Regions from separate parts of the Bacillus sp. JZ34 genome, predicted to be linked through region 2. Evidence: predicted binding sites of a transcription regulator. Region 2 holds the regulator's gene; each other region holds the start of a gene.

Region 1 (7,954 bases), 290 kb from region 2:
TGACTGCTTCCCTGTTCGCTGTCACCACACTAATGGGAACAATGGCGAAAAATGGAGATGCACCGGCCTGCTTTGCGAAAAAAGAAAAGGCGAAAGTATCGTGGCCGGCACTCGGCCTGACGGTGCTCGTTCTCGCTGCTTCCATCGTTCTGTCACTGCTTTTGCCGAAGCAGCTTTATGAACATATGACAACGGCCGCCAGCTTAATGCTGCTCTATAACTGGATGTTTATCCTGCTTTCCAGCAAAAAGCTCACAAAGCCAAAAATGAAAGGGAATGTCCAGATTATCACAGCGCTTGTCCTGATTTTATTTGCCGTTTCAGGTACGTTATTTGAAAAAAACAGTAGACCCGGCTTTTTTGTGAGCCTTCTGTTTCTTGCCGTTATTGCTGTTGTGACAATGCTGATGAAAAAAAGGTGGGCCCATCAGGAACAGAAAAACGGGCAGACATAATCAGCCTCCCGCCTTCAGCAGTTCGAGCATCCCCTGATAGCCGAAGTAACATCCGAAAACAATTAGACTGATGCCCGCGAGCCAAGTCGTTGCTTGGATCATCCGCGGGCTTAAAAATGTTCTGAATGTCCCCGCAAGAAAAGACATGGCCAAGTCCCACAAAAAAAGTCCGATTAAAATGCCTGAACTGCATATTAGCAGCTGGTATGATTCGTACGTCTCTACCGTTTTCGCCAAAATGCTTCCGTAAATGCCGAGCCAGAACATGATGCTCAGCGGGTTTGAAAGGGAGATCACCAGCCCAGACAAGAAAGATTTGCGGTATGAACCTTTCTCTCCCGCACCTCTCATCAGCGATACTTCCTTCGCCTTGACCAGGCTCTCGATCCCCGTATAGGTCAAAACAAAAAAACCAAACAGCCATAAAAATGTTTTTAAAAATGGCGCTGTCAAAAATTGAGCGACTCCAAAATAGATCAAAGCCATATATAAGACATCCGCCGTCACAGCGCCAAGACCAAACAGCCAGGCATGAAAGAAGCCACCTTTCATCCCCCTGTCGATCTGCGCCGCATTCACAGGGCCGACAGGTGCGGCCAAAGACAAGCCCAAAAACACATAACTCAGGAAGATGTTTATCATATCTCGTCCTCCTTCCGCGGATAACTTGTACAATGTATTCAAAAAGAGGAGATGATAGAACAAACAGATTAAAAAGCCTTTTCCCATTGCGGGAAAAGGCTCTTCTTTATATGCCAAGCTTTGAAAGTGCAAATGTCCAAATGCAAATGATGAAAAGCAGGATCAAGCTATATTTAACGGTTTGGCTGAAAAGCTTTGATTCCTGCCCTGTCTCTTGGACCGCGGCTGTTGCAATCGCAATCGACTGCGGTGAGATCAGCTTGGCCATCACGCCTCCCGCGGTATTGGCGGCAAGCAGCAACGCTGAGCTTGTCCCGATTTGCGCTCCGGTGACAGCTTGCAGGTGGCCGAATAATGCATTGTTGCTGACGACTGAACCTGTGATAAACACGCCGATCCAGCCCAATACGGGACTGACGAACGGAAAAATATCCCCTGCTTTGGCAAGCGCCAGTCCGATGGTTGAACTCAATCCGGCATAATTGGCCAGGTTTGCAAAACCCATCACAAAGCAAATGGTCAGAACAGGAAGCCACAGTTCCTTGACCGTCTCTTTCAGGCTGGAAAGTCCTCCGCGGAAACTGATGTTTCGGCTCAGCACAATCGTGAAGATCACGGCGATCAGTATCGCCGTACCCGTCGCTGAAATGAAGTCAAGCTTCATCACGGCATCAAGCGGTGCCGGTTCCGGAGCGATTGGCGGCGTTTTCAGCACTTCCCGGTGAAGAAAAGGCATGTTGAATAAAATCGTCGATTGTTTCAGCCATCCGCCTTCCTGAAAAAGTCCTTTAAAACCGGGCAGGCTCCACACCGCAATGACGGCGGTCAAGATATAAAACGGAGACCAGGCTTTCATAATGTCTGCTGCATGATATTTTTCAGCGGGTTCATGTTCATTCCCGGTTTCTCTGTATATGTGGCGCGGCTGCCACTTTTTCAAAAACAGCGCCAGCGCTCCCATACTGATTAAAGCGGCCAAAATGTCCGCAAGTTCCGGCCCCAATCCAATCATCGTTAAAGTCTGCACCGCCGTATAGCTTCCGCTTAATACAAGGAGAGCCGGCAGCGTTTCCCTTATTCCTTTAAACCCGTCCAGTATGAAAACGAGCAGGAACGGGACAAAGAAAGTGATGAACGGCAGCATCAAAGCGAGCGTTCTGGAAAGCTCAACCGGTGTCAAGCCTCCCATCTGTGCTCCTGTGATTACCGGAATTCCGATCGCTCCAAAGGCCCCGGATGCCGCATTCGCAATTAAACATAGAGATGCCGCTTTTAAAGGTTTAAAACCAAGCTCGACAAGAAGAACGGCGCTGATCGCAATCGGCACGCCGAAGCCTGCCGCGCCTTCCAAAAAGGCGTTAAAACTGAACCCGATCAGCAATAACTGAAGCCGCTGGTCAGACGAAATCCCGGCAATGCTCGCTCTGATCACTTTAAACTTTCCGGTTTTGACAGAAATTTTGTAAAGCCATACAGCCATCAGGACAATATATCCGATCGGCCAAAGACCGTTTGCAATTCCAAGTAAAACGGCTGAGACAGCTTTCGCAGCCGGCATGTGAAAAAAGAAAACCGCTACAATAAAGCTGACCGCCAGCGTCAAAAATGACGCGATGATTCCTTTCATCTTCAGCACGGTCAATGCAAGGAGAAAGAAAAGAATCGGCAGAATGGCGGCAAAAGCGCTGATAAACAGATTCCCAAACGGATCGTATATCTGCTGCCACATTTTCATCATCTCGCAATCTTCATGGTGTTAGTATCTTCATGATGTTCAGTTATGCCTGCAGTTCAAAATGCGGTTTTAAAATTGCTTTTAACACACCTGCGCTATGCTTGAATTGCTGTTTTTCCTTTTCATTCAGGTCGAGCTCAACAATTTCCCTCGCTCCGCATCGGCCGACAACCGCCGGAACTCCGATATAAACATCATTTTCCCCAAATTCGCCTTCAAGATGTGCGCTCACGGTTAAAATCGCTTCTTCATTGCGGTAAATCGCTTTCGTGATACGCGCGAGGCTCATGGCAACTCCGTAGTATGTCGCACCTTTTTTCTCGATAATGTGGTAAGCGGCGTTTTTGACATTGTCAAACAGTTGATCAAGATCTTCTGCTTTGTATTTCTCATTTCTTTTCAGCAAGTCGCTGACGGGAACTCCGCCGATATTCGCGTGGCTCCAGACAGGCAGCTCCGTATCTCCATGTTCACCAATGATGTAGCCGTGGGCATTGTGGGCAGCGACACCGAAATACTCGCTGAGCAAGTAACGGAAACGGGCTGTATCAAGTGTTGTACCGCTTCCGATCACGCGTTCTTTCGGAAGTCCGCTGAATTTCCAAGTCGCGTAAGTCAAGATGTCGACCGGGTTTGTAGCGACAAGGAAGATGCCGTCAAAACCGCTGGCCATGACTTCTCCGATAATTCCTTTGAAAATTCTCAGGTTTTTTTCGACAAGATCCAGACGGGTTTCACCCGGCTTTTGGTTTGCTCCGGCGCATACGCAGACAATGTCGGCGTCTTTGCAGTCCTCATATGTGCCGTACCATGTTTTCACAGGATGTGGGGCAAATGCTTTACCGTGGTTTAAATCCATGACATCGCCCATTGCTTTGTCTTTATTTAAATCAATGATCACAAGTTCGTCTGTGATACCTTGGTTAATTAACGTAAATGCATAACTGCTTCCAACAAAACCCGCACCGATCAAAACTGTACGGTTGACTTTTTGGTTTCTCATGACTCATCATTCCTTTGCCGTTTGTTTTAAAATCTAAGCTGTTTGTGAAACTCTTCACATTCATATTGTGCAATACTTCACATACTTTTTCAAGTGATATACATTTTTATTTATGTCTATTTTGTGTCTCTACATACTTCTTCCTTAAATTTGTACATTTTTTGGTAAAAATATGCCTTACAGCTAAAGAAAAATTGGTAAACGTGCTGCAAAAGACTGCTTTATCTGCAAGTGCATCAGGCCCATTCCAATCTAAGTTTCCCCTTTTCAACAGTCATAACACATCAAATCTTCAGCAACATTCAATCATCGCCGGGTATAATGCCGTCCAAATTAACATTTTAAATATTCAATCTTTTAGTTTGTTAGTAAAGCTGACAAAAATACTGCCAACCCTATTCTATTTTGTCATGATAAATTCTAGAATCTATCGGATGGGGAGTGTTGCAATTGAAATTGGCGGATTTGAGGAAGAGCGGACACGCGCCTTCCTTGTTGTCATCTTTTTTATATTTCGATGTCAGCTTTATGATTTGGGTGTTGCTGGGGGCGCTTGGTGTTTATATTACGGCTGATTTTGATTTATCTCCATCACAGGTCGGATTGATTGTCGCCATACCTACTTTGGCCGGATCGTTTTTCCGGATTGTGCTCGGCATTTTAACCGACCGTTTCGGACCGAAAAAAACGGCTATTGGCGGAATGCTGCTGACGATGATTCCGCTGATATGGGGGTGGCAGTTCGGTTCATCGGTCGCCGAGCTGTATATCATCGGAATTTTACTCGGTGTGGCAGGCGCAAGCTTTTCCGCATCCCTTCCGATGGCGAGCCGCTGGTATCCGCCGCACTTGCAAGGCCTTGCCATGGGGATCGCCGGAGCGGGAAACAGCGGAACACTGCTCGCTACACTATTCGGCCCTCGCCTGGCGGAGCAAGTGGGCTGGAACGGCGTCATGGGATTGGCGCTGATTCCTCTGATACTCGTGTTATTCAGCTATTTCCTTATGGCAAAAGAACCTCCGAATCAGCCGGCGCCTAAACCGCTCAAAGACTATTTTGCTGTTTTCAAAGAAAGGGACACTTGGTATTTTTGCCTTCTCTACAGCGTAACATTCGGAGGTTTTGTCGGCTTGTCCAACTTTTTAAGCTACTTTTTTGCATCCCAGTATGCCGTTCCGGCGGTAAGGGCCGGCGAATTTGTCACGCTCGTCGTTGCATCGGGAAGCTGCCTCCGCCCTGTCGGCGGGTTGATTGCCGATAAAATCGGCGGCGTGCGTCTGCTGCAATTCCTCTTTATCGGGGTGGCTCTGTGCATGTTCTCAGTCAGTATGCTCCCGTCTCTTGGCGTTGTCACAGCCGTATTATTTATCGGCATGGGCTGCCTCGGGATGGGGAACGGCGCGATATTCCAGCTTGTACCGCAGCGATTTCAGCAAGAGATCGGGATGGTGACGGGAGTCGTGGGCGCTGCGGGGGGAATCGGCGGATTCTTCCTCCCGAATATTCTCGGAACGCTGAAGCAAATCACGGGTACGTATTCAAGCGGATTCCTCACCTTTACCGTTATCGCATTTTTGGCACTCGGACTGCTTTTGCTTGCTCAGGCCGGATGGAAAAAACAGTGGAAAACCGAGGAGAAATCAATTCGAATATAAAGGGAGCCGCTCGATTCTTTTCGGGCGGTTTTCTATTCCTGCCAGGACCGTGACGATTGGATGCTCGTGTGAATAGAAGCAGCGTATATCCCCCTGATCCTCCCGATTGTTGAAATGAAGATTCAAGCACTTTTTTCGCGAATTCCAGCATCCCGCTATCGAGCGGATAAAGCCCGTTTGGCTCTTCAGATTTGCGAACCTTCCAAAATCGATTTGCTAAATCCTCATGTCCCTTAAATGAGTGATCAAACAAGCACATGATATCCTCCGCGATTTTGCTGTTTTTCACAATCTTACTCGCATAATGCGGCGCGGGAAGCTTTTCAAAAGAGATTCGTCAAATTCGAATACCAGATATTCATCCATATCATGTTGTCCGTATAAAGCAGGATGCCGATGACGATCATCAGCGCGCCGCCGATTTTCATGAGCATATTCGAATATTTCATAAGCGGCCTGATGTTTCCGATAAAAAACGCCATGAGCAAAAAAGGAATGGCAAAACCTAGAGAATATGCGGTGATCATCATGAATGCGCTCCCAAAATCAGGGTTCTGAAAATTTGCATATGCGATCGTTCCGAATATAGGCCCGATGCACGGCGTCCAGCCCGCCGCAAAAACCATTCCGACAAGCATTGAATTCAACAAGCCTATTTTCCCTCTTCTAAACGAAAGGCGCCGCTCCTTCATCATGAAAGCCGGCCGGAAAACGCCGAGGAGGAACAGGCCCATGACGACGACAAATATTCCACCCAGCATGCGGATCAAGTTATGGTATTGCAAAAACAGCAGGCCAAACGAGCTGGCGGAGAAACCCAATATGTAAAAAATTACAGAAAAGCCGGCCAAAAAAGCAGCCGCGTGAATCATCACCGATTGTTTGATGCGCTTTGCATCTCGGTCTTTCAAATCGCTGACCGAAATCCCGGTGATGTAGGAAATAAATGATGGATACAAAGGCAGGCAGCACGGAGAAATAAACGACAGGAAACCGCCGCCGAATGCCAGCCATAAAGCGGCCATATACTTCCATCCCCTTCATGTTTATATATTTTTTACCATGTGATTCTCTTTCTCTAGCATAACATAAAAAACCGCCTATCATGGCGGTGATTTTTTGTATATTTGAAGCCGTCGCCAGATCATCCGGCGGACGGCTTCTTCACTATCCTTTTTAACCGTTTAAAGCGGCTTTTTTCATATTGTCCTGAAGTTCCAATATGCGTTTTGCCCCTTCTTCGCGCAGGCGTTTGTTCTCATCTTCAATCTGCTTCGTCTCCTGCATGCCTTTGACAATCGTATTCCAAGACTGTTCGATCGTTTCAATATCGATGCTCGGCCTTCCGGACATTCTCGCGATTTCAACGGACTGGCTCGAAATATTTTCCGCGTTTCGCTTCAGCATTTCGTTGGTGCGGCGGTCGAGTTCGCTCATTGAATCGGCGACAAGCTTTTGGCGCTTGGCGGTCACCGCCTGGATGATGCCGTTTTTGAAAATCGGAATCGTAATGATGAATGCCGAGTTGATTTTTCCGATCAGCTTTGTGTTTCCGCGCTGGAGCAGACGGATTTGCGGCGCGGTTTGAATCGCAACCATCCGCGCCATATCGAGGTCATACACCCGTTCTTCCAGCGCTTGAATACCATTTCGAAGCGTATCAAGCTCCATCTGTGCCATTTGGTTACCGCTGGCCGCTTTCGCTTCATATTCAGGGATGAGCTGCTGCAATTCTTCTATTTTCATCTGGCCGGCTACGACGTATTTCTCCAGCTCCACATAGTAATTGAGGTTGCTTTCATACATTTCATCAAGCGTCACGGTCGATTTTGTCATTTCATCTTTATATTTCGAAATTTCGACGTTGATTTTTTCGATTTCACCGCCGAGCGTTTGATATTTTTTAAATATTTTCTCGATCATGCTGTTGCCGCGCTTAAATAACTTGGAAAGCAGGCCTTTCTGTTCTTCAAAGTCATTCTTGTCAAAGCGGTCCATGATTTTACCGAGCTGCGTCAACATCGCACCTGAATCTGTCACACTGTTTGTTCTCATCATAGAGAGAATACGGTCTGAGAACTTGGATATTTCAAGAGCGGGCTCTTTTCCGAATTCTAAAAGCTCCACTTGGTTTTTTACGTCAATTTGCCGTGTCAGAGCTTGCACATCGGGCTCCCGGCGGAGTTTGGCACGGATGTCTTCCGCTTTTTCAATCGTGATCTCTTCCTCTTTGCTGATATTGACGATGCTTGTTTCATTTGGATTTGCCATCAGAGTGGCTCCCTCCTTAAAAGATTTTATTGATGAACTTCCGGACGATTGACGGCTCTTTAAATTCCTGGTTGAAGGACATGTCATCAAGCCAATGGGTATCGAAATGCTGTCCATCGATATAGCGGTCAATACACTTATAGCCCGGCGGATTATAGATGATGATATCGATGCCGATTTCATTTAACAAAA
Region 2 (7,954 bases):
CGTGCATGACGGATCTGACCTCTGCCTCATATTGGTAGCCGCCTTTGTCCTTGAACTCCTGCTGAAGCCTGTCATACGTCTTCATCAATGATTCAAGCATGTCCGGTCCGGCCTGCGCCATCTTTTCCTCGATCGCGCGCATTTCTTTTTCCATTTTTTTTAGAAAATCAAATACCGACAGCAATTCCTCTTTGAGCGTCAGCTTGGAATCGAGGCCGGAATGCTGGTCAAGGTAGCCCATCGTCAAATCTTTCGGCTTGATGATGTCCCCCTTTTCATATGAAAGTTTTCCTGCGATAATCTTTAGAAGAGTCGATTTTCCGGCGCCGTTGCGTCCGACGATCGCAATCCGGTCCCGAGATCTGACTTCGAGTTTTATATTCGTTAAAATCGTATCGGCTCCAAACGATTTTGAAAGTTGGTTCACTTGTAAAATCATCATGATCTTTCACCTCTTGTCTGCTATTTTAAGTGTAGCCTATCACTGCGCAGTCAGCAAACAATTAAGTGAAGTCTGGAAGATTTTAGCCAAAGAAAAAGACAGAATGAAAAAAATAGTGTATGATCGTTATAAGGAGAGTTCAGAACATGAATGAGTTTACACATTTTAATGAACAAGGCAGAGCCAAGATGGTTGATATAAGCGAAAAGGAAGCTTCAGTACGCACAGCTGCGGCTGTTTCAAGCGTGTCTATGAATCGAACAGTACATGAAAAAATCAAAAACCGGGAAATCGGAAAAGGCGATGTATTGTCGGTGGCGCAAGTGGCCGGAATCATGGCCGCAAAACAGACATCCGCCATCATCCCGATGTGCCATCCGATCGCTCTGAAAGGAGTCGACATCGCCTTTCGCTGGGAGGAGAAAGAACAGAAGAGCATCCTGCATATTCAATCTAAAGTGAAGACCAAAGGGAGCACAGGTGTGGAAATGGAAGCGTTAACTTCGGCCTCCGTATGTGCGCTGACCGTATATGACATGTGCAAAGCGGCGGATAAGGGAATGGTGATAGGACCGACCTTTCTTCTCGAAAAGACAGGCGGGAAAAACGGTGACTATAAAAGGGAAAAAGCTGATGTAGACATGGAGGATTAGTTTATGAACATGGATCATTCAAAAATTCCGCAAGCGACAGCGAAACGGTTGCCATTATATTATCGTTTTTTAAAAAACCTTCATGCATCCGGAAAACAGCGTGTATCTTCCGCTGAGCTGAGCGATGCCGTCAAAGTCGATTCTGCGACCATCCGCAGGGACTTCTCGTACTTCGGCGCGCTCGGAAAAAAAGGATACGGCTACAATGTCAATTATTTGCTGTCCTTTTTCAGAAAGACGCTTGATCAGGATGAAATGACGAACGTAACGCTCATTGGCGTGGGGAATTTGGGGACAGCCTTTCTCCATTACAATTTTATCAAAAATAATAATACAAAAATCGCCATGGCGTTTGACATCAATGAGGAAAAAATCGGAACCGAGGTCGGCGGTGTTCCCGTCTATGATCTGAATAGACTTGAAGAGCATATGACGGATGATATCCCCGTCGCCATTTTGACGGTACCGGCTCAAGCCGCACAGTCGATTACAGACAGGCTGGTGGAGCTTGGCATTAAAGGCATTCTTAATTTCACGCCGGCCCGCTTGAATGTGCCGGAACACATTCGCATTCATCATATAGATTTGGCGGTTGAACTTCAGTCGCTGGTGTATTTCATGAAACATTATTCAATGCAGGAAAAGTAAAACGGAAAACGAAAAATAAAGGAAAGGGGGCAGGCTTTATGCCAATCGGTCCTGGAAGCTTTATTTTAATTGTCGTGGTGGCGCTTTTGATATTCGGCCCGAAAAAACTTCCCGAGCTGGGAAGAGCAGCGGGAAACACGCTGAGGGAGTTTAAGAATGCGACAAAAGGTTTGGCTGACGACGATTCCGATAAAAAGAAAGAAGATCAGTAGGATAGGATGACATTTATGAAGGAAAGAGAAATGTCGCTGATAGAACATATCACAGAACTACGCAGACGGCTTGTGATCACTTTTTTCTTTTTTGTTTTATTTGTTGTGGCAGGCTTTTTATTGGCAAAGCCGCTGATTATCTATCTGCAGCAGACGGATGAAGCGAAGCTGCTGACGCTCAACGCGTTCAAGCTGACCGATCCTTTATTTGTGTACGTGCAGTTCGCTTTCATCATCGGCGCCGTCTTGACTTCGCCGCTTGTTTTATACCAGCTGTGGGCTTTCATTAGCCCGGGGCTGTATGAAAAAGAACGAAAAGTGACGCTCAGCTATATTCCGATATCGATTATTCTTTTTTTAGGCGGCATTGCCTTTTCTTACTTTATTTTATTTCCGTTTGTCGTGGACTTTATGACGAGAGTCTCAGATGATCTGAATGTCAACCAGGTCATCGGAATACACGAATATTTTCAGTTTCTGCTTCAGTTGACGCTTCCTTTTGGCTTATTGTTTCAGATGCCTGTGGTCATCATGTTTATCACAAGGCTCGGCCTCGTGACGCCGATGTTTTTGGCGAAAATCAGAAAATACGCATATTTTGTGTTGTTCGTCATCGCGGCGCTCATTACACCGCCTGAGCTTTTGTCGCATTTAATGGTCTCAGTGCCATTGCTCATTCTTTATGAAATCAGTATCGTGATTTCAAGAATATCCTACAGGCAGGCGCAAAAAACAATGATTCAAGAGGAAAATCAAGCGTTTTTGAACGACCATACAAAATAAGAGCCATTCTTTTTCAGAATGGCTCTTTTCCTTCACAAAAAAGGCTATTGATCTTTTCGTTTCATCTTGCCGGCCAGGGCGAACATTTTAAAGGAAATGCTGATATTATAGGCTGCGAAAAGCATCAGCAGGATCGTGTAAAAAGACCACATGCTTCCGGGCGAGGTTGCCGCCAGATATGTAAACAGCACACCCGTTAATAAATAAATCGCTCCCCAGAATTTAGGGCTTCTCATCATAGAAATCCTCCAATAATCATTTGCATTTTCTCGGCGTGTTTCAAATATTCTTCAATAGGCTCCCGGAATGTCTGCAGTAAGACGACGAGCGTATTCATGGCGACATGGGCGAAAATAGGCACGATAATCCGGTTGGTTCTGACATATAAAAAGGAGAATGTGAATCCCATTGCTGTATAAATGAGCAGATGGCTGAAATCCAAATGGACGACCGAGAAGAGCACCGAACTGAACAAAGCGGCAATGAAAAAATTCGTTTTCTCATAGATTGCACCGAAAATGATCTTTCTGAAAATGATTTCTTCAAGAATCGGACCAAATACAGAAGAGACAAACACCATCAGCGGCAATGCGGTGATGATTTCCATGATCCGCTGCGTATTTTCCGATTCCGGGTTGACCCCGAACAAGTACATTTCGATCGAAGCGGCAATTGACTGCGAAAACAAAGCGAGAAAAACGCCGGCTACCGCCCATCCGATTGACGCTCCAACCGATGCTTTCGGGCGGTTGCGAAGCGTCGTCTTCGGCACCGTCCGCAAAATCAGCAGCACGATAACGAGACAGAGGGTAAACGCGATGACAGACCAGACGCCTGTCAATGTAAGCTGGGCTTCAGCCTTTGGCTGTCCTTTGCCCACTCCCAAAAAGTAAAGAAGAGGCAAGCCGACAGCGGCCGACAATTGCATGAGAACGTATGCCAATATAATAAACCAGTATTGTTTTCTCAAGCTTTATGTACTCCTTTTCTAAAAATCTAATTCAGACTATGTTTATTGTAACACACTCTTTTTAAATTATAGGATGATAAGGACATGCGGAGAAATGTAAGCGCAAAAAAATTTGACCTTATCACTTGAAATTGCCTGGGAGATTCTTTATTATAAGAATTGTGTTAGCACTCACCGAGTGCGAGTGCTAAAATTACATATGAAAATATTGAGGAGGTTGTTTCATTGTTAAAGCCATTAGGTGATCGCGTTGTCATTGAGCTCGTTGAGTCTGAAGAAAAAACTGCCAGCGGAATCGTACTTCCTGACTCCGCAAAAGAAAAACCACAAGAGGGTAAAGTGGTTGCAGCCGGTTCAGGCCGTGTGTTAGAGAGCGGAGAGCGCGTTGCATTAGAAGTGAAAACAGGCGACCGCATCATCTTCTCAAAATATGCAGGTACCGAAGTGAAATATGAAGGTACTGACTACTTAATCTTGCGTGAAAGCGACATTTTAGCTGTTATCGGCTAAGTCATAAATAAAAACGAGACAATTATATAGGAGGTTCGAATAACATGGCAAAAGATATTAAGTTTAGCGAAGAAGCCCGCCGTTCAATGCTGCGCGGTGTAGATGCATTGGCGGATGCTGTAAAGGTAACTTTGGGACCTAAAGGACGCAACGTCGTTCTTGAGAAAAAATTCGGTTCTCCATTAATCACAAACGACGGTGTTACCATCGCGAAAGAAATCGAGCTTGAAGACGCGTTCGAAAACATGGGCGCAAAGCTTGTTGCTGAAGTTGCGAGCAAAACAAACGATGTTGCCGGTGACGGTACAACAACAGCGACAGTTCTAGCTCAAGCGATGATTCGCGAAGGTCTTAAAAACGTAACTGCCGGCGCTAACCCTGTAGGCGTGCGCAAAGGTATCGAGCAGGCTGTGGCTGTAGCGGTTGAAAGCCTGAAAGAAATCTCCAAACCAATCGAAGGCAAAGAATCAATCGCACAAGTTGCTTCAATCTCCGCTGCTGACGAAGAAGTCGGAAGCCTGATCGCTGAAGCGATGGAGCGCGTCGGCAACGACGGTGTCATCACGATCGAAGAATCAAAAGGATTCACAACAGAGCTTGAAGTGGTTGAAGGTATGCAGTTTGACCGCGGATATGCGTCTCCTTACATGGTGACAGATTCCGATAAGATGGAAGCGGTTCTTGAGAACCCGTACATCTTAGTAACAGACAAAAAAATCACAAACATTCAAGAAATCCTGCCGGTGCTTGAGCAAGTTGTTCAGCAAGGCAAACCGTTGCTTCTGATTGCTGAAGACGTTGAAGGTGAAGCTCTTGCAACATTGGTTGTCAACAAGCTTCGCGGAACATTCAACGCAGTGGCTGTTAAAGCGCCTGGATTCGGAGACCGCCGCAAAGCGATGCTCGAAGACATCTCGATCCTGACAGGTGCCGAAGTGATCACAGAAGATTTAGGTCTTGACCTTAAATCAACTCAAATCAACCAATTGGGACGCGCTTCTAAAGTTGTTGTGACAAAAGAAAACACAACAATCGTTGAAGGTGCGGGAGATACAGAGCAAATCGCGGCACGCGTCAACCAAATCCGCGCTCAAGTTGAAGAAACAACTTCTGAGTTCGATAAAGAAAAATTACAAGAGCGCCTAGCTAAGCTTGCAGGCGGCGTAGCTGTCATCAAAGTCGGCGCTGCGACTGAAACAGAATTGAAAGAACGCAAGCTTCGCATCGAAGACGCCCTGAACTCTACTCGCGCTGCGGTAGAAGAAGGAATCGTATCAGGCGGTGGTACAGCTCTTGTCAATGTTTACAATAAAGTAGCTGCCCTTGAAGCTGAAGGCGACGAACTGACTGGTATCAACATCGTTCTTCGCGCTCTTGAAGAACCAATCCGTCAAATCGCGCACAATGCGGGTCTTGAAGGATCTGTCATCGTTGAGCGCCTGAAAGGCGAAGCTATTGGTGTAGGCTACAACGCTGCAACAGGCGAATGGGTGAACATGATCGACAAAGGTATCGTTGACCCTACAAAAGTAACACGCTCAGCTCTGCAAAACGCAGCATCTGTAGCGGCTATGTTCCTGACAACTGAAGCAGTTGTTGCCGACAAGCCTGAAGAAAACAAAGGCGGCGCAGGAATGCCTGACATGGGCGGCATGGGCGGTATGGGTGGAATGATGTAAGCCCAGCGTCCAAAACGCTGATATATCAAGGAAAAGAGGCTCTTTTGAGAGCCTCTTTTTATTTTAACTTGCGATGACATATAATTACTACTTTAATCCATTGTGGTATAATTGGAACCTGGATTTTTAACAGAAAGGTTAAACAATTATGTCGCACAACAAACTAATGTTTTTGCTTTTATCATTTTCATCTATTATACATCTGCTCGGTACAATTTCTGACCCTGCGTCCAGCTGGAAGTCCTGGTTGGTGAACATTGCTTTCATTTTATTGGCCCTTCTCTTTTTAAATCTCACTTTAAAAGAAAAGAAAGAAAATCAACAGAACAAGTAACGGTACGCTCTTCTCAAAGAGAAGGGCATATATTTTATAAAGAATGAGCAGTCGGCCAGTGCCTCAGAAGTCATTGTTCTTTTCGGGGGGTTTTAAAAAAATGGTCAAAAAAATTGTAAATCGATTGAATTCATTTTCCCTGCTGGGGACAATCTTTTTTATCGGCAGTTATTTGACGTACAAATTTAATGGCATAGAGCTAGTTGGGTTCCTGTACTCAGGCATCACTTTTTTGATAATCCTGATAGCCACCACCATAATGTTAGTCAGGCTAAAAAGAAAAGGAACCAATGAAAATAAACAGGCTTAATGCATGCTTTATACTATTTTTAACTTCCCTCCATTAGTGTAACCTTTCTCATCCATAATATAGATGATCATTAAAGCATCACACGTCCAGTACATCAAATATCATCTCCTGTTCATACTAATAGCGGGAGGTACATCGACTTATGCTGAAAATTTGGATGACTGGACTTTTATTATTAGCGCAGCCTGCGGGACATTCTGACAGCTTAACGATCACCCAGCAAGGGAAGAAAGTGGCCGTTGTGAACCGTGAAGATTTTACAATGCCGCTTCCCGGGACACCGTTGATTGATGATAAAAAATACGCCGAGTTCGTTGACAGGCTTGAGCGGAAAGTACACAAGGATCCCGTCAACGCCGTGATCAATGATCAGGGAAGGATCGTTCCCGGCAAGGTTGGCTACAGCCTTTCCAGGAAGGGGGTTAGAGAGCAGTTTTATGCGTATTTTTATGGGGATGGTCCGTCCACGATAGAAGTGCCTGAATTGAACATTTACCCGAAAGTGGACAGCGAACTGCTTTCCCATATCCGGACACAGCGGATCGGTCAGTATGTGACGTATTTTAATTCCGGGAATAAAAGCAGGACGCACAACATTTCACTCGCGGCAAAAGCGATCGACAATCATGTTGTGTTTCCTAATGAGACGTTTTCATTTAACAAAGTTGTCGGTATGAGGACGCCGGACAAGGGGTATATGAAGGCTCCGGTGATCGTGAGAGGCGAATTGTCTGAAGGGGTTGGCGGAGGCATTTGCCAGGTTTCGTCAACATTGTTTAATGCGGTTGACCGGGCAGGACTGGAAATCGTCCAGCGCTATTCCCACAGCCGGCGTGTCCCTTATGTTCCGCCGGGGCGCGACGCGACGGTCAGCTGGGGCGGGCCTGATTTGCGCTTTCAAAATAAATATAACCAACCGGTCTTGATCAGGGCGAAACGGCATGGAGGAACGATGATTGTTACACTTTATTCCTCTGATGTGGTCAATCATCAGCTGCGGAAAGTTCCGAAGGCTCCTTCTGAAATCCCAAAAGAAGAGCATCAGGGCGGGGATCACTGAAGGCGAATGTTCATCTGGGCTGCACTTGTTCACACAATGTACAATAAAATCCTTTAGTCTGTATGATAGGATGAATCAAGGACATCTTTAAATTTCAGACAAGAGGAGATGATCGAGTGACATGGCTTTTTGTAACCTTTTTGGTTATCTTCAGTCTTTTTAAAATATTGGTCACTTGCCTTCCGAGCGGTGTCGTAGAGTGGCTGACCGGCAAATTTCAAGTTCATGTTAAGCTTGAGGAAGCGAATGTTACAGTGACGTTCGGAGGAGAGCGTTTAGAGGGATCTGACAAGAGTCAATTTATTCAAAACTTTAATGAGGCCGTATTTATGGAGCGGTATTACATCTACCCG
Region 3 (7,954 bases), 1.4 Mb from region 2:
GGTAACGCAAAAAAAGCTGGTAGGAAAAATACAAATTCTGCTGAAGCAGCATGAGAAAGTTCGTCTGTAATTGGCGGTTATAAGTCATCATTTTTTTGAAAGTATGAAATGGAATTTCAAGTACGGCGGTTTCTGCGGCAGTGTTGACTGAAATAAACGGAGATACGAAAGGTTCGCCTTTTTGATCAATAGGGAAAACATCGCCTTTTTCCCACTCGGCGATCGTTCGGGATTCTTCTGGAAGTCTTCTGTCAGAAAAATGAACTTCCCCTTTTAAAACAAAATAGACGGATTGCGAATGAAGGAACGATCGCGAATGCTGAGATGGCTGGATATCGATCACCTTCCCGTTTTTCAGCAGCCTTTTGATGATCGGAAGGGGTACCCCGAGAAACATAGGAAGATTTTTCAGAAACAATAAGTAGTCAAACCGGTCCATGGTATATCCTCCTTCTATATATTAGCATTTAGTATAAAGCGCCGGGCTGGAGGGCGCAGTGATTTATTTCACACGCCTGTATGCAAAATGTCACTGTGTAAAAAAGACGAAACTTTTATAATGTAATAGAAAAGAAGGGAGGATTCGTGATGAAAGTGTTCATACCGAAGCAGCACGGCGCCTGGGCGATGCTTGTCATCCCGTTTGTTCTCGGCATGTTCGCCGGGGGCGCGGATGTAAAGCATATTCCGCTGTTCTGCGGATGGCTGTTTCTATATCTAGCGGCATTTCCGGCTACGATGATGGTGAAGAAGAAAAATATCGTTTACTATCAAAAATGGGTTCTCATCTACGGCATTCCGGCCATCGTTTTCCTGCTTATTTCGGTCTGGCTGGAGCCGCGGCTCGTTTTTCTAGGGCTGCCGCTGTTTCCGCTCTTTCTCATCAATCTTTATTATGCGAAAAGAAACAACGACAGGGCGCTTTTAAATGATATTGCTGCAATCCTTGTTTTCAGCGCGGGCGGGCTTGCAAGCTTCTGGATGGGAGCGGGGAAGCTTGATGGTGAAGCATTGTTTGTTTTTATCCAGTCCGCTTTGTTTTTCACAGGGAGCGCCTTTTATGTCAAGTCGATGATCCGCGAAAAGAAAAACAATCGGTTTAAACTTTATTCATGGGGATACCACGTATTCCTGCCGTTCATCTCGCTGGCCGCGGGGGCAGGATGGGCCGTGCTTGGTGTAGTGCCGAGCAGTTTCAGAGCGTGGTTTTTACATGGAAGGAAACTGTCGATTAAGACAATCGGAATCTCAGAGCTGGTGAATGCCTGTTTCTTTATGGCCGTGTTGATCGTTTTTCTGCTGCAAACGTAAAAAACAAGGACACTGTGCTTCATGTCCTTGTTTGTTTTCGTTTTTTCAGTCGATATTGCAGATGTCGAGCGGGCAGTTTTCACAGTCGATTTCGCGTTTTAAATAGTTGAGCTGATGAATGACGATTTTTCCCGATTCCTCAATTGAAATGACACCGTTCTTCCGGAGGTCGCTCAGCATGCGGTTGATGCTCTCCCTTGCGGCGGCGCAGAATTTCGCCAAGTCCTGGTTCGTCAGCACAATATTGATGAGAATCCCGTCGCTTCTTGTGATGCCGTAGCTGTTTGCGAGACGGATCAAGGTGGAGTAGAGCGCGCCTTTTTTACCATTCAGCAAAAGGTCGCGGATTTTCGATTGAATCTTTCGCAAATGCGTGCTCATCCATTTCATAAACTCAAACGTCATTGCACCGTTTTGAATGAGTTCTTTTTCAAGCTTATCTTTATTGATGACCAACACTTCGCCATCAGAGAGGATCTTTGCGCTCAGCATATATTTCGCATCTTCTGTAAAAAGCGTAAGCTCCCCGACAATATCATTTTTTTTGCACATTCTGAGTGTCAGTTCTTTGCCATCGGACGTCAATTTGCCGATTTGGACAAGTCCCGACTGAATAAGATACAGTTCCTCCGCATCCATCCCTTCTTGAAAAAGGAATGTGTCCTGCCTGATTTTTCGTCGTGTACTGATTGATTCCAGCAAGTGATGCAGATCGTCTGAGAGCAAATCTGTGTCTGATTTTCTAACAGAAATATTCATTGAGCGTCACCCCTTTAGCAGTTCTTATTTTAACGTTAAATAAGGCTGAGTGACCTTTTAAATATAAACAATATTGTGAACTTATGAATAAAGTCCCAAAAAAGAGCCTGAGCACATCAGCTCAAGGCTCCTTTTGCAGGAAAGGTTTATAAATGGTTCGTCTTCGTTTTGGTCGATGTTTTGCTCACTTCCTGAAAATACATCCAGACCACGATCACAAAGCTGGCAAGGGCTGCTTCTGACAGCGCCATGAATCCGATCGCATAATGGCCGGTTGCCTGAAAAACGCTTGACAGGATGAGTGGCGGGAAGAATCCTCCCAAGCCGCCCATCGCTGATACAATCCCATTGACGATGCCGGCCTGATTTGAAAAATAAAGCGGCACAAGCTTAAAGATGATCCCGTTTCCAAGACCGGCGCACACGGCAACGGTTAATACCCCAAATCCGTAAAGTCCGAGGCTGGGTGAAAAGGCCAATAAAATCCCTGACAAGGTACAGCCGGCAAATACATACATCAACAGCTTCAGCGGGTTGAATTTGTCCGCGAGCCAGCCGCCGACAGGCCTCAGAAAAGTTGCGACAGCGATAAATCCGGCGGTTCTAAGCCCTGAATCAACGGGATCAAGCCCGAAGTGATTAACAAGAAAGTTCGGAAGATAAATCGTAAACGCGACGAAAGATCCGAATGTAATGAAGTAAAACAAGCTTAAAAACCATAATGTCTGATTTCGGTAGACTGCCTTCATTTGCTCTGTTACAGAAACCGTCACTTTTGTTTCTTTTCGATCTCCAAGGATAAAGTTCAATAAAGCGAATACGGCGACTAACACGATGTACATCCGCACCGTATTTTCCCACCCGGCTGTCTTTGCTACGACAGGAGCGGCAAACGTGGTAATCGCTGTACCGACGTTCCCGGCGCCGTAGATCCCATTGACAAACCCGTGTTTTTCTTTAGGGTAGTATTTCGGCAATGATGTGACCCCGATGGAAAAGACCGCTCCGCCGATGCCGAGGAAGAATCCGCCAAGGATCAAGTCGAACAGCGAATCGGCTGTGCTGATCCAAAAAATCGGGAACAGAAGCAGCACAAAGCTGATCATGAATGTGATTCTCGCACCAAATCTGTTTGTGTAGTATCCCAGCGGAATCCTCAGAAGCGAGCCGAGTATGACCGGAATGGCCGTGACAAGGGATATCTCGCTGTCTGTCAGGGCGATGTCCTGCTTAATGTGGGGCATTAAAGAGGAAATCAACACCCAAACCATAAATCCTGCGACTAAACTAAATGACTGCAGCGGTAATTGTATTTTTTGACGATTTACCATTGCGTTTTTGCTCCTTTCAAAGGGAAAAATGAATAAATCAATCAGCATGTTTATCTTACAAAAAGTCTTTTAAAAACATTGTGAATTACGTCACACGGTCATTCGTTTGATTCGTGTTTAATATCGGTAAGTGAGGGATAGTAAACGGATGTAAAAAATAAATGGTTCATTTGCGGACTTTTTCGTTTATCATGAAAATAAAAAAAGGAGTGCCGCTTTTATGTTTATAAAGCTTACGCAAGAAGAAAAGCAAGCGATCATCGAGGAAATCAAACGCTTTTATGTTGAAGAAAGGGGAGAAGAGGTTGGAGACATCGCGGCGATTCAAATGTTTGAATTCGTAAAGGAAAAGCTGGGCCCTTACTTTTATAATCAGGCGCTGAAGGACAGCCGCAGAGTCGTGGAAGAGAAGGCAGCGGCGATTGAAGAAGAGCTCTTTGCGCTGGAGCGCCGTCTGTGACAACGCGCTCTCCTTTAGCAAAACCGAAGGGATTGAAAGACCAATGGAGTTTCTGAAGCAATTTATGATTTTCAGCGGGCTGAATGATGAAGAGTTCAAACAAATCGAGCAAATCGCGGTCAAGCGCACCTATCAGCCGAGAATGTTTGTTTTTATGGAAGGGGAAGAGAGGGAAGCGGTATTCTTCATTAAATCCGGTCTTGTTAAAGCCTTTAAAATCGATGAAGACGGCAATGAGCAAGTGATTTCGATTCTGCAAAGCGGGGACATGTTTCCCCATGTCGGCTTTTTTGACCGCTCCCCATACCCGGCAACAGCCGAAGCCGTTCAGGAAACCGAGTTGATCGTAATCCGCATCGCTGATTTTAATGAACTTTTGATGAAATATCCGGAAATGACAATAAAAGTGATGCAAATCATGGGGAAAAAGATTCTCGATTTGCAAGAGCGGATCCAAGGTTTTATTTCAAAAGATGTCCAGCACCGCTTGACGCATGTATTAATGAAGCTCGCTGCAGAACACGGCATTCCTCAAGAAAAAGGTGTCTACATCAGCCTGCCCATTACCAATCAGGATTTTGCGAACATGGTCGGAACGTCAAGGGAAACGATTAACCGCACGTTAAATGAAATGAAAAAGAAAAATCTGCTGACAGCTGACAGGAGCGGAATTTTCATACATGATACAGACTGGCTGAACGGCTGCAATTGAAGGATAAGATGAAGGCTTTCCATTGAACAACAGATGGAAAGCCTGTTTTTATTTTGTTCACAAATCCGCCATTATTTAAGTGATCTGGTTCACAACCGGTGTGCTGCATATCCAGTATCTTAGGACATGCAAAATCAAAAAAGGAGTGAACCGCAATGGAAGTTCAAAGAAAGACGGTGCCCGTTAAAAAAGCATCGAAAAACGGTTTTTTGAAATCTGTTCTCGTCTTTACTTTAATCGTTAGTTTTTCGGTGCTGCTTTTGGGAGGCTATTGGATCTTCAAAGGACTTGCACCAAGACCAGTTGAAGTGTCCGGGCCAAACGGAGAGGTGCTCATGACCAAATCGTCCATTTCAGGCGGTCAGGCCGTATTTCAAAAATACGCGCTGATGGATTATGGCACGATTTTGGGGCACGGATCTTACATGGGGCCTGATTACACGGCCGAAGCCCTGAAAATCTATACGGAAGGGATGCAGGATTTTAAGGCGGAGGCACGATACGGCAAGCGCTTTAAACAACTTTCAGATGAAAAGCAGTCCACCATCCGGAATCAAGTCATCCGCGAAATGAGAAAAAACCGTTATAATCGCGCGTCAGATACATTGAAGCTGACAGATGCGCAGGTTTATGGATTGCAGCAAGTGCGTGATCATTACCGCAATGTCTTTACAAAAGGAGACGGTTGGGGGCTTGAGCCCGGTTTAATTAAAGAAAGCCACATGCCTAAACGCGACAGAGCGTGGGTTGACAGCGAAGACCAAATCACGCAGATCTCCGATTTTATCTTCTGGACGGCATGGCTTTCCAGTACATTAAGGCCTGGCGACGACATTACGTACACGAACAACTGGCCGTATGATGAAGATGCCGGAAACACGATGTCATTTGCCGCCGTTTGGTGGAGCGGCGCAAGCGTCACCATCCTTATTTTATTTGTCGGCATTATTTTATTCGTGTTTTACCGTTACAAGCTTGGAATGAAAGAGGCTTATCAGGAAGGGGCGTTTCCGGTATTTGATCTGGATAAACAGCCGCTTACGGCATCACAGGTTAAAACCGGAAAATATTTCGCCGTTGTGTCGCTGCTGTTTTTTGTTCAGGCTATGTTCGGAGCTTTGCTTGCCCACTATTATATTGAGCCGGACAGCTTTTTTGGGATCGATTGGATCAGGGATATGTTGCCATTCAGCATATCTAAGGGATTTCACCTCCAGCTGGCGATCTTCTGGATTGCGACTTCATGGCTCGGTATGGGCATTTATGCAGCGCCGCTTGTCGGAGGCCGCGAGCCGAAAAGGCAGGGGCTGCTTGTCGATATTCTGTTTTGGGCGCTGATCGTCCTTGTCGGCGGAAGCATGGCTGGCGAATGGCTCGGAGCGAAAGGCCTTTTAGGAAACAACTGGTTCTTATTCGGCCACCAAGGAATGGAATATATTGAACTCGGCCGCTTCTGGCAGGTCATTCTCGCACTCGGCATGCTGATATGGCTGTTTATCGTTTTCAGAGGCATTAAGAGCGGCCTCAAGCGGGAATCTGATAAAGGCGGTTTGATTCATCTGCTGTTTTATTCTTCGATCGCCATTCCGCTGTTTTACGGTGCAGCCTTTTTCTTTAATCCCGGCACAAATATTACAATGTCGGATTTTTGGCGGTGGTGGATTATCCATCTTTGGGTGGAAGGGATTTTTGAAGTCTTTGCCGTCGTGGTCATCGGCTTTTTGCTCGTGCAAATGAACCTGGTTACGAAAAAATCGACCGTCAGAACGCTTTATTTTCAACTGACGATCCTGCTGGGGAGCGGTGTCATCGGGATCGGACATCATTACTATTACAACGGTTCTTCCGAAGTTTGGATCGGCCTCGGTTCCGTCTTCTCATGCCTGGAAGTGATTCCTCTTACCCTGCTTGTATTGGAAGCTTATGAACAATACAAGATGATGAAAGACGGAGGCCATCATTTCCCGTATAAAGCAACGTTCTGGTTCTTGATTTCAACGGCGATCTGGAATCTGGTCGGTGCAGGGGTATTGGGCTTTTTGATCAATCTGCCTGCTGTCAGCTATTTTGAGCACGGCCAGTTCCTGACACCTGCCCACGGGCACGGGGCGATGATGGGCGTGTACGGCATGTTTGCCATTGCTGTCTGGCTGTATACGCTACGCAATATCGCCAAAAAAGAAGCGTGGAATGATAAATGGCTGAAAATAGCCTGCTGGTCGCTGAACATCGGCTTGTTCGGAATGGTGTTTATCAATTTGTTGCCGGTCGGTTTTCTTCAATTGAAAAAAGCGTTTGAAGACGGGTACTGGAGCTCAAGGGCGCCTGAGTTTTTACAGCAGGATACGGTGCAAACGCTGCTGACTTGGAGGGCTGTGCCGGATACGATCTTTTTAGCCGGAATCGTGATTTTGGTCATATTCAGCATCAGAGCATTATTCCATCTCCGCAAACCGACGCATCAGGAAGGAGAAGCGCTTCCAGTTAAAGACATTGCTTCAGATGAATAGATAAACAAAAAGACAGAGGAAGTGAAATCCTCTGTCTTTTTATTTTATTGATTGGCTTCCGCTTCAAGCCGCGGGAACAAAATATTGTTTTCCAGGTGAATGTGCTGAAAAAGATCTGTTTCCAATTCATCAAGCTTTAAGTAAGTCAGTGTATATGTTGTGCATGCCCCTTCAGGAAGGGTATAGTCATTGGTCACTTTTCTCAGTTCCTTCAAGATGCTGCCTGCGGCTTCATGCTCTTGTTCAAGGACGTCGATCGCCTGAACCGCTTCTGCCAGGCTGTCCATTGATCGCGTCTCTTCATAGGCCGTCACTTTCGGGAAAATGAGTTCCTCTTCCTGAAAGAGATGGTGTTCCAGTTCAGTTTTCAGCTGATGGAACAATTGATGGACCTGGGCGAGTTCCGGATGATGGATGCCGTGAACCCGGTAGACTTTTGTGACAAAGCCTGATAGTTCAGGAAGCACCTCATACAGGTAAGCATGGTGCGTATGAATCACATGGTCGATCAGCTGTGAATACGGGGCTTCACTCCAGTTCGTCTCTTTTGCGTTCAATGTCTTTGTCTCTTGATATAATGTATTGATTTTTGCTAAAATTTCTTCTTCATTTAAATCCTGTTCTTTTATCGCTTCACCGATCGGGCGGTTGCCCCCGCAGCAAAAGTCGATGCGATATTCTTTCAGCAGCCTGCTGGCTCTTGGAAAACGCGTAACAATATCACCTGTTTTTGTGTTTTGATCAAATACTGCTTTCATTTGTAAAACCTCCTGAAGTGTTTTTTATGCTATGGGTTAAATGTAACGGGTTCACAGATGGAAAATCGTGATCTACATCACATTCGGGAAAAATGACAAAAAAAGCAATAAGT
Region 4 (7,954 bases), 1.5 Mb from region 2:
GCATTCGCCGGATTCAGGAAGGCGGAGCGCAAAAATACCATGAAGCTAATGAGAAAAAAGGAAAATTATTTGTCAGAGACCGATTAAAGCTGCTGCTTGACGAAGGCCTCGACCTTGAGGACGCTTTTTTTGCCAATTGCATGGCAGACGGGCTTCCGGCAGACGGAGTCGTCACGGGAATCGGAAAAATCGGCGGCCGAACCGTTTGCGTCATGGCTAATGATTCAACGGTGAAAGCAGGATCATGGGGAGCAAGAACCGTCGAAAAAATCATCCGCATCCAGGAAACAGCCGAAAAGCTGAATTGTCCGCTTCTTTATTTGGTCGATTCAGCAGGCGCAAGGATTACGGATCAAGTTGACATGTTTCCGGGGCGAAGAGGAGCAGGGCGGATTTTTTATCAGCAAGTCAAATTATCCGGGCGCATCCCGCAAATCTGTCTTTTGTTCGGTCCTTCAGCGGCAGGCGGCGCCTACATACCGGCTTTTTGCGATATCGTTATCATGGTCGAAGGTAACGCCTCGATGTATTTAGGCTCGCCGCGCATGGCGGAAATGGTGATCGGCGAAAAAGTGTCGCTTGAAGAAATGGGCGGAGCGCGAATGCACTGTTCTGTTTCAGGCTGCGGAGACATTCTTGCCGAAACGGAAGAAGATGCGATCAAGTCGGCGCGCCGGTATCTTTCCTACTTTCCGCCGAACTACACCGAAAAAGCGCCTGTCATTGAAGCAAAACCCGCTCTTCCGTTTGACCGGCCGTTGGAGGAGATCATTCCGAAAAACCAAAACGCACCGTTTCAAATGATGGATTTAATCGACCGGATCATTGATAAAGCGTCTTTTTATGAGATCAAAAAATTGTTCGCGCCAGAGCTGATTACCGGTTTGGCGAGGATTCACGGGCAGCCTGTCGGCATCATCGCCAATCAGCCGCGGGTCAAAGGCGGTGTGTTGTTTCACGATTCGGCAGACAAAGCCGCAAAGTTTATCAATTTGTGCGATGCCTATCATATCCCGCTGCTGTTTCTGGCTGATATCCCCGGCTTTATGATCGGAACAAAAGTCGAGAGGGCGGGTATTATCAGACACGGAGCGAAAATGATCTCAGCGATGGCCGAAGCAACCGTGCCGAAAATATCCGTCATCGTCAGGAAAGCTTATGGCGCAGGCTTGTATGCGATGGCGGGACCGGCCTTTGAGCCTGACTGCTGTCTGGCGCTGCCTACGGCTCAGATTGCTGTGATGGGTCCGGAAGCAGCGGTAAATGCCGTTTATGCCAAAAAAATCGCACAATTGCCTGAAGAAGAGCGGTCCGCCTTCATTGCCGAAAAACGGGAAGAGTACCAAAAAGACATAGACATTTACCGGCTTGCTTCAGAAATGATTGTCGACGGGGTCATTCCGGCCGATTCGCTTCGTACGGAACTCATCAAACGGCTGAATGCATATATGACCAAATACATGATATTTACGGAACGGAAGCATCCTGTTTATCCCGTCTAAAGGCCAATGAAACGAAAAGGGGGAAACGGTATGGCCGAAAAAGCGGTTTGGCAGCCTGATCCGGAATTTGTAAAAGCGACCCGGCTGTTTCAATGGATGACAGCTCTCGGTTTTTCCGACTATGATGATTTTTTGAAAGCAAGTACAGACGATATCGCCTGGTTCTGGGAAGAGGCCGAAAAAGCGCTCGGCATCAGCTGGTACAAGCGGTACAGCCAAACATTGAATCTCGATAAAGGCATAAAATGGCCGAAATGGTTTTCCGGCGGACGCTTAAATGCCGTTTGCAGCGCCGTGGAAAAATGGTCCCGACAGCCTGATACGGCCGAGAGGACAGCCCTCATCTGGGAAAGTGAAGACGGAAAAACAGAACGGATCACCTATTCTTCTTTACATCAAAAAGTCGCCCGTGCGGCAGCAGGCTTTAAAAAACAAGGCATATCAAAAGGGGATGTCATTGCGATTTACATGCCGATGATCCCGCAAACGGTCATCGCCATGCTTGCCGCCGCTAAAATCGGCGCGGTATTCTCCCCGGTTTTTTCAGGCTACGGGGCCCATGCGGCAGCCGCGAGACTCAGCGCTGCCGGAGCAAAAATTCTTGTCACGGCAGATGCCTTTTTGCGAAGGGGAAAGAAGGTCTGTATGAAGAAAGAAGCTGACAAAGCAGCAGACCGCGCCCCCACTGTCCAAAAAGTTGTCGTCTGCCAGCTTCACGATGGCGAACAAGATTGGAATCATAAGAGAGATATAGACTGGAATGAATTGATGAAAAGCGATCCTCTCCAGATGACAGAAGAAATGGACAGTTCAGATCCGCTCATGCTGCTTTACACATCAGGCACGACAGGACAGCCGAAGGGAGCGGTTCATACCCACGCCGGTTTTCCGCTGAAAGCTGCATTTGATGCGGGCTTCGGGATGGATGTCAAACAAGGGGACACGTTTTTCTGGTTTACAGACATGGGCTGGATGATGGGACCGTTTTTAATATTCGGGGGGCTCATAAACGGAGCGGCAGTTTTGCTGTATGACGGAGCACCGGATTTCCCGGCCCCGAGTCGGCTGTGGGAGCTTGTCAGCAGACACCAGGTGTCGCATCTCGGCGTCTCTCCGACGCTCATTCGCTCACTGATGCAGCACGGCGAAAATTTTCTTCTTCAATGCGACCTGAGCAGTCTGAAGGCAATCGGCTCAACGGGAGAACCTTGGAATTATGAACCGTGGATATGGCTGTTCCGCCATGCTGGAAAAGAGCGGATTCCTATTTTTAATTATTCAGGAGGAACGGAAATTTCAGGCGGCATTTTGGGCAATGTGCTCCTGCGGCCGATCACGCCGATGACGTTTAATTCGCCTCTGCCTGGCATGGCGGCCAATGTCTTCAACGAAAAAGGGGAGGAAGTCGTCAATGAAGTCGGGGAGCTTGTCCTGACAAAGCCGTGGGTCGGCATGACGAATGGTTTTTGGAAGGAGCCGTCCAGATATGAAAAAGCATATTGGAGCCGCTGGACTGACGTCTGGGTGCACGGCGATTGGGCAAAACGTGATGAAAACGGCTACTGGACGATCAGCGGACGTTCTGATGATGTGATCAATACTGCTGGGAAAAGGATCGGGCCCGCCGAAATAGAGTCCGTACTGGTCGGCCATCCAGCGGTGGCGGAAGCAGGCGTTATCGGCGTTCCGGATCAGCTCAAAGGTCAGGCTGCCGTCTGCTTTGTCGTCCTCACACAGTCGGAAAAGCCGTCGGAAAAACTAAAAGATGATTTGCTGAACCTCGCCTCTGACGCGATCGGTAAAGCGATCAAGCCAAAAGCGGTTTACTTTGTCAGCGGTCTGCCGAAGACGAGAAATGCAAAAGTGATGAGACGGCTGATCAGAGCTGCCTATTTGAACGAGCCGGCAGGCGATTTGTCAACATTGGAAAATCGTCAAACATACGATGAAATTGCCGGCCTTTCAGCGCAAAAAAATCTGTAGTATACTGGATAAGGCTTGCAGACAAAGAAGAAGGACACGTCCTTCCTCTTTTTATTTTAAGACCAAAAACTCACATTCTGACGATAACCGAACCTCCGCCGGCCGCGCAGACGCGGTTTTGCTGCTCTTCAATTGAACGCAGCAGCTGATTGTTGCATTCCATGAGTTTGATCAGCAATTCCATTTGATCTTCGAGATTTTTCAGCCTTTGATTCATCTGCTGAGAAGATTGGCCGGTGTGCATGTGCGGGGCTGAAGGCGGATAAGACGTTTCAGAATTCCATTTTGAATACATAGAAATAGGCCTCCATCATCTAAACTGATATATCTTATCGTATGATCCTAAAATCGCAACGTTCGCCTAAATCAAAACGAGAGGAACTAAAACATGTACTTGACGATAAAGGAAACCGCAGAATATTTAACGCTTTCAGAAGCATATGTTGAACAGCTTGTGAGAGAAAAGAAAATCCGCACCGTCTTCGACGGACAGCAGCATTTAATCAACAAAGATCAATTCAATACCCATATGGAACAGATGGAAAAGTATAAAGAGTGGGCGGAATCCTTTCTGAACGAACCCATCCCCGAAGATCCGGATGTTAAAGATGAAGATTAACCAAGATAACGATAATTCCATTATGTAAACTAGATGCGTTTCTAGGAAATGTTCGCACGACTCTATCATGACGTGTGAATGGGACGTTTCGTAAAAAAAGACACAATATAGGAAATGAAAGGGATGAAAGAAGCCCTATATATAAAGTTTTCTATGATTTTATTTCATTTCCGAAACAATCACGTTCATTTTTTGTTCAAAAAGTGTTATCATTTAGTAGTAAAAAATACAGCGTGTTTTGAGATTGCGGGTTTTCGGGAATTCCAGACTGAAAACAGCAAAACAAACACAAAAGGGGAGAACCTTTTTGCGGACTTGTTTGTGCACAAATTCACAAACTGTGAAAAAGGGGTTCCTTCAAAAAACAGCACATCGCTTATTGAAAAGGAGAATTGGTTATGCCGGAAACAATCGATCAAACAGCTGATCAAACAAACGAATCTGTAAGCCAAAGCCAACGCGATCTTATCGATCAACTGCTAAAACCTGAAGTACAGGAGTCTTTGACTGTTTTAGTCGACCAGCTTCCAAAGCTGACAGAACTGGTCAACATTTTGACAAAGTCTTACGATTTCGCACAATCCGTTGCAACTGATGAAGTATTAAAAAATGATACGGTCGGTGCCATCACAGAAATTCTTGAGCCTGTCAAAGATACGGCAAAAGAAATCGCGGCTACCGCCATTGAAGCAAAAGACCGCGCTGACGAAAGCAATGAAGTCATCGGACTTTTCGGTTTGCTGAAAATGCTTAAAGATCCGCAGGCCCAAAAGATGTTCCGCTTTGTTCAAAGCTACCTGCAAATCATGTCAGAACGCGAAAAACAAAAATAATCACTATACATTCAGAATAAGGACGGAGGATTCACGATGTCAAAACATATCGTCATTTTAGGCGCTGGTTACGGCGGATTACTGTCTGCTTTAACAGTTCGCAAACACTACACAAAAGAAGAAGCAAAAATCACAGTGGTTAACCAATACCCGACACATCAAATCATCACAGAACTGCATCGCCTTGCTGCGGGCAACGTGTCAGAACAGGCCATTGCGATGCCGCTTGCAAAGCTTTTCAAAGGAAAAGACATCGATCTTAAAATCGCCAAAGTCAACTCGTTCTCAGTTGACAAAAAAGAAGTCGCTCTTTCTGACGGCTCTACCCTGACGTATGACGCGCTTGTCGTCGGTCTTGGTTCTGTCACTGCTTACTTCGGCATTCCTGGCCTTCAAGAAAACAGCATGGTGCTCAAATCTGCAAACGATGCAAACAAGATCTTCAAGCATGTTGAAGAGCGCGTGCGCGAATACGCTAAAACGAAAAACGAAGCGGATGCTACGATCCTAATCGGCGGCGGCGGACTAACAGGCGTCGAGCTTGTCGGTGAACTCGCCGATATCATGCCGAACCTTGCGAGAAGCTACGGTGTCGATCCGAAAGAAATCAAGCTGAAGCTTGTTGAAGCCGGTCCGAAAATCCTGCCGGTTCTTCCGGATGAGCTGATCGAACGTGCGACAAAGAGCCTTGAAAAACGCGGCGTTGAATTCTTGACAGGACTGCCTGTCACAAATGTAGAAGGAAACGTTGTTGATTTGAAAGACGGGCAAAAAATCGTCACAAATACATTTGTCTGGACCGGCGGTGTTCAAGGCAATCCGCTGATCGGCGAGTCAGGTCTTGAAGTGAACCGCGGACGCGCAACTGTAAACGATTTCCTTCAATCCACATCACATGAAGACGTATTTGTTGCAGGAGACAGCGCCGTTGTCTTCGGTCCGGATGGCCGTCCGTACCCTCCGACAGCTCAAATCGCTTGGCAAATGGGCGAGCTGATCGGCTACAACCTGTATGCATACTTAGAAAACAAATCAATGGAAACATTCAGCCCTGTCAACTCAGGCACGCTTGCAAGCCTTGGCCGCAAAGACGCAGTTGCCGTTATCGGCGCGAACAGTACATCTCTTAAAGGCCTGCCTGCTTCATTGATGAAAGAAGCGAGCAACGTCCGTTATCTGACTCATATTAAAGGTCTGTTCAGCCTTGCTTATTAATGGAAATGAAGCGCTACTTATAGTTTAAACTATAAGTGGTGCTTTTTTTTGCTTTAAATTTGACGGGCAAATGAAAATATTGTGGTAAATTTGAACCAAATGCATTGACAAAAAGACGGTCTCATTGCATTATATGAATATAAAATAAAAATATTCATATGTTTATAAATCAAGGAGAGACTGACATGCCGAAATTTACCGAAAAAGAAAAGGAAGCGATACGCTCAGCTTTAGTGCAAAGCGGAAGAGAGCTTTTTGCGCAGCTTGGATTGAAAAAAACGAGCGTTGGTGAGCTAACAGCCTCGGCCGGAATTGCCCAAGGCTCATTTTATACATTTTTCGACTCGAAAGAGGAGCTTTATTTTGAGATTTTGCAGCAGGAAGAAAGTAAGATCCGCGCCCAGCTTGAGGCATCATTTTCTGAAAGCGGGAAAACATTTGCACAGTTTTTGCGTGAAGCATTGGCGGTGGTGGAAGATAACCCGTACATTCGCCAAGTTTACGATGACAACTTACTCGAGACACTCTTCCGCAAACTCCCCGAAGAAAAGCTGCAGGCGCATTTCGACAGCGACGAAGATTTTTTCAAGCCTTTAATTGAAATGGGCCAGGAAAAAGGCTGGCTTGTCAGAAAAAAACCGGAGACGATCGTCAGTGTGATTCGCGCCATTGTTCTTTTATCCTTTCAAAAAACAAATATTGGGGAAGACCGCTACGACGAAACGATGGATTTGCTTATCGAATTGATCGGACAGGGGCTTTCGGCCAAGGAGGATGCATCCCATGATTGAAGTCAGCGGGCTTCGCTTCACATACCCCGGACAAAAAACGCCCGTATTGAAAGGAATCGACTTTTCGATTCAAAAGGGTGAAATTTTTGGATTTCTCGGGCCGTCCGGTGCTGGAAAAAGCACGATTCAAAAAATATTAATCGGTATTTTAAAGCAATATGAAGGCCGGGTTTCTGTGATGGGGAAAGAATTGAGTCAAGCCGACAGCTCCTTTTATGAGAAAATCGGCGTCGCCTTTGAATTTCCGAATTTCTATCAACGATTAACGGCACTGGAAAACTTAAATTTGTTCCGTTCCTTGTATGCATCTGAAACCGAGGAGCCGGAAACGCTGCTCGCTTTAACGGGTCTTGAAGAGTACGGCCGGACAAAGGTATCCGCTTACTCAAAAGGCATGAAAATGAGGCTGAATTTTTTGAGAGCCCTGATCAATCAGCCTGATCTTTTATTTCTAGACGAACCGACCTCGGGGCTCGATCCCGTGCATGCCAAAAAATTAAAACAGCTTATCCTGAACAAAAAGGCGGAAGGGAAGACGATCCTGATCACAACGCACCACATGCAAACAGCTGAAGAAATCTGCGACCGCGTAGCTTTCATCGTTGACGGCAGGGTGGCTTTGATTGATTCTCCAAGCGCCTTGAAAGTGCAAAAAGGAAAAAGGCACGTAAAAGTGGAGTACCGCAGCCGCAGGCAGCTGGAAACTGCTCAATTCGACCTTGATCAGATCGGCAGCAGCCCGGAATTTTTGAACTTGATCAAGGACCACCCTGTGGAAACCATTCATTCCCAAGAAGCATCGCTTGAAGACATCTTTATCGATGTGACGGGGAGGCGTTTAAGTTGAGGATCTTATCAGCGATTTCCCATGATATCAAACTTCAGTTCAAGCACGGTTTTTATTATGCCTATTTGCTGATCAGCGCGGTGTATATCGCTGTGTTGCAGTTTCTTCCAGCTGATTACAGGGAGGCGGCCAACATTGCCTTGACGTTTTCAGACCCGAGCTTC

The links. Region 2 encodes Rex, which represses fermentation and respiration genes when NADH is low (regulators of the CRP and FNR family bind a similar motif). Its sites were predicted from a motif close to TTGTGAAATATTTCACAA; they were not measured.
Region 1: a site for Rex is predicted at 3,878-3,895, ahead of M1D90_RS20285 (L-lactate dehydrogenase). Genes of this name have one in related genera too.
Region 3: a site for Rex is predicted at 3,480-3,497, ahead of M1D90_RS11590 (nitrate/nitrite transporter). Genes of this name have one in related genera too.
Region 4: a site for Rex is predicted at 4,424-4,441, ahead of M1D90_RS11310 (DUF1641 domain-containing protein). Genes of this name have one in related genera too.

What each region holds. Positions count from the first base shown of each region.
Region 1 is NZ_CP096403.1:4,011,527-4,019,480, forward strand. Features, by position in the region: gene M1D90_RS20270 (amino acid permease) at 1-455, shown strand, start outside; gene M1D90_RS20275 (LysE family translocator) at 456-1,094, opposite strand; gene M1D90_RS20280 (L-lactate permease) at 1,204-2,826, opposite strand; gene M1D90_RS20285 (L-lactate dehydrogenase) at 2,876-3,835, opposite strand; gene M1D90_RS20290 (nitrate/nitrite transporter) at 4,286-5,491, shown strand; gene M1D90_RS20295 (cytochrome c biogenesis CcdA family protein) at 5,815-6,516, opposite strand; gene M1D90_RS20300 (toxic anion resistance protein) at 6,668-7,762, opposite strand; gene M1D90_RS20305 (YceG family protein) at 7,779-7,954, opposite strand, start outside.
Region 2 is NZ_CP096403.1:3,720,175-3,728,128, reverse strand. Features, by position in the region: gene M1D90_RS18970 (ABC-F family ATP-binding cassette domain-containing protein) at 1-442, opposite strand, end outside; gene moaC (cyclic pyranopterin monophosphate synthase MoaC) at 589-1,095, shown strand; gene M1D90_RS18960 (redox-sensing transcriptional repressor Rex) at 1,099-1,743, shown strand; gene M1D90_RS18955 (twin-arginine translocase TatA/TatE family subunit) at 1,782-1,955, shown strand; gene tatC (twin-arginine translocase subunit TatC) at 1,962-2,738, shown strand; gene M1D90_RS18945 (YdiK family protein) at 2,783-2,974, opposite strand; gene M1D90_RS18940 (CPBP family intramembrane glutamic endopeptidase) at 2,974-3,708, opposite strand; gene groES (co-chaperone GroES) at 3,934-4,218, shown strand; gene groL (chaperonin GroEL) at 4,263-5,897, shown strand; gene M1D90_RS18925 (VanW family protein) at 6,684-7,601, shown strand; gene M1D90_RS18920 (YfmQ family protein) at 7,718-7,954, shown strand, end outside.
Region 3 is NZ_CP096403.1:2,315,042-2,322,995, reverse strand. Features, by position in the region: gene M1D90_RS11605 (cyclic nucleotide-binding domain-containing protein) at 1-439, opposite strand, end outside; gene M1D90_RS11600 (YwiC-like family protein) at 589-1,311, shown strand; gene M1D90_RS11595 (Crp/Fnr family transcriptional regulator) at 1,357-2,070, opposite strand; gene M1D90_RS11590 (nitrate/nitrite transporter) at 2,217-3,401, opposite strand; gene M1D90_RS11585 (DUF2164 domain-containing protein) at 3,622-3,861, shown strand; gene M1D90_RS11580 (Crp/Fnr family transcriptional regulator) at 3,905-4,573, shown strand; gene M1D90_RS11575 (nitric-oxide reductase large subunit) at 4,729-7,083, shown strand; gene ric (iron-sulfur cluster repair di-iron protein) at 7,128-7,841, opposite strand.
Region 4 is NZ_CP096403.1:2,250,831-2,258,784, forward strand. Features, by position in the region: gene M1D90_RS11290 (acyl-CoA carboxylase subunit beta) at 1-1,502, shown strand, start outside; gene M1D90_RS11295 (AMP-binding protein) at 1,533-3,485, shown strand; gene M1D90_RS11300 (hypothetical protein) at 3,556-3,780, opposite strand; gene M1D90_RS11305 (excisionase family DNA-binding protein) at 3,874-4,104, shown strand; gene M1D90_RS11310 (DUF1641 domain-containing protein) at 4,503-4,937, shown strand; gene M1D90_RS11315 (NAD(P)/FAD-dependent oxidoreductase) at 4,974-6,152, shown strand; gene M1D90_RS11320 (TetR/AcrR family transcriptional regulator) at 6,338-6,943, shown strand; gene M1D90_RS11325 (ABC transporter ATP-binding protein) at 6,936-7,790, shown strand; gene M1D90_RS11330 (fluoroquinolone export ABC transporter permease subunit) at 7,787-7,954, shown strand, end outside.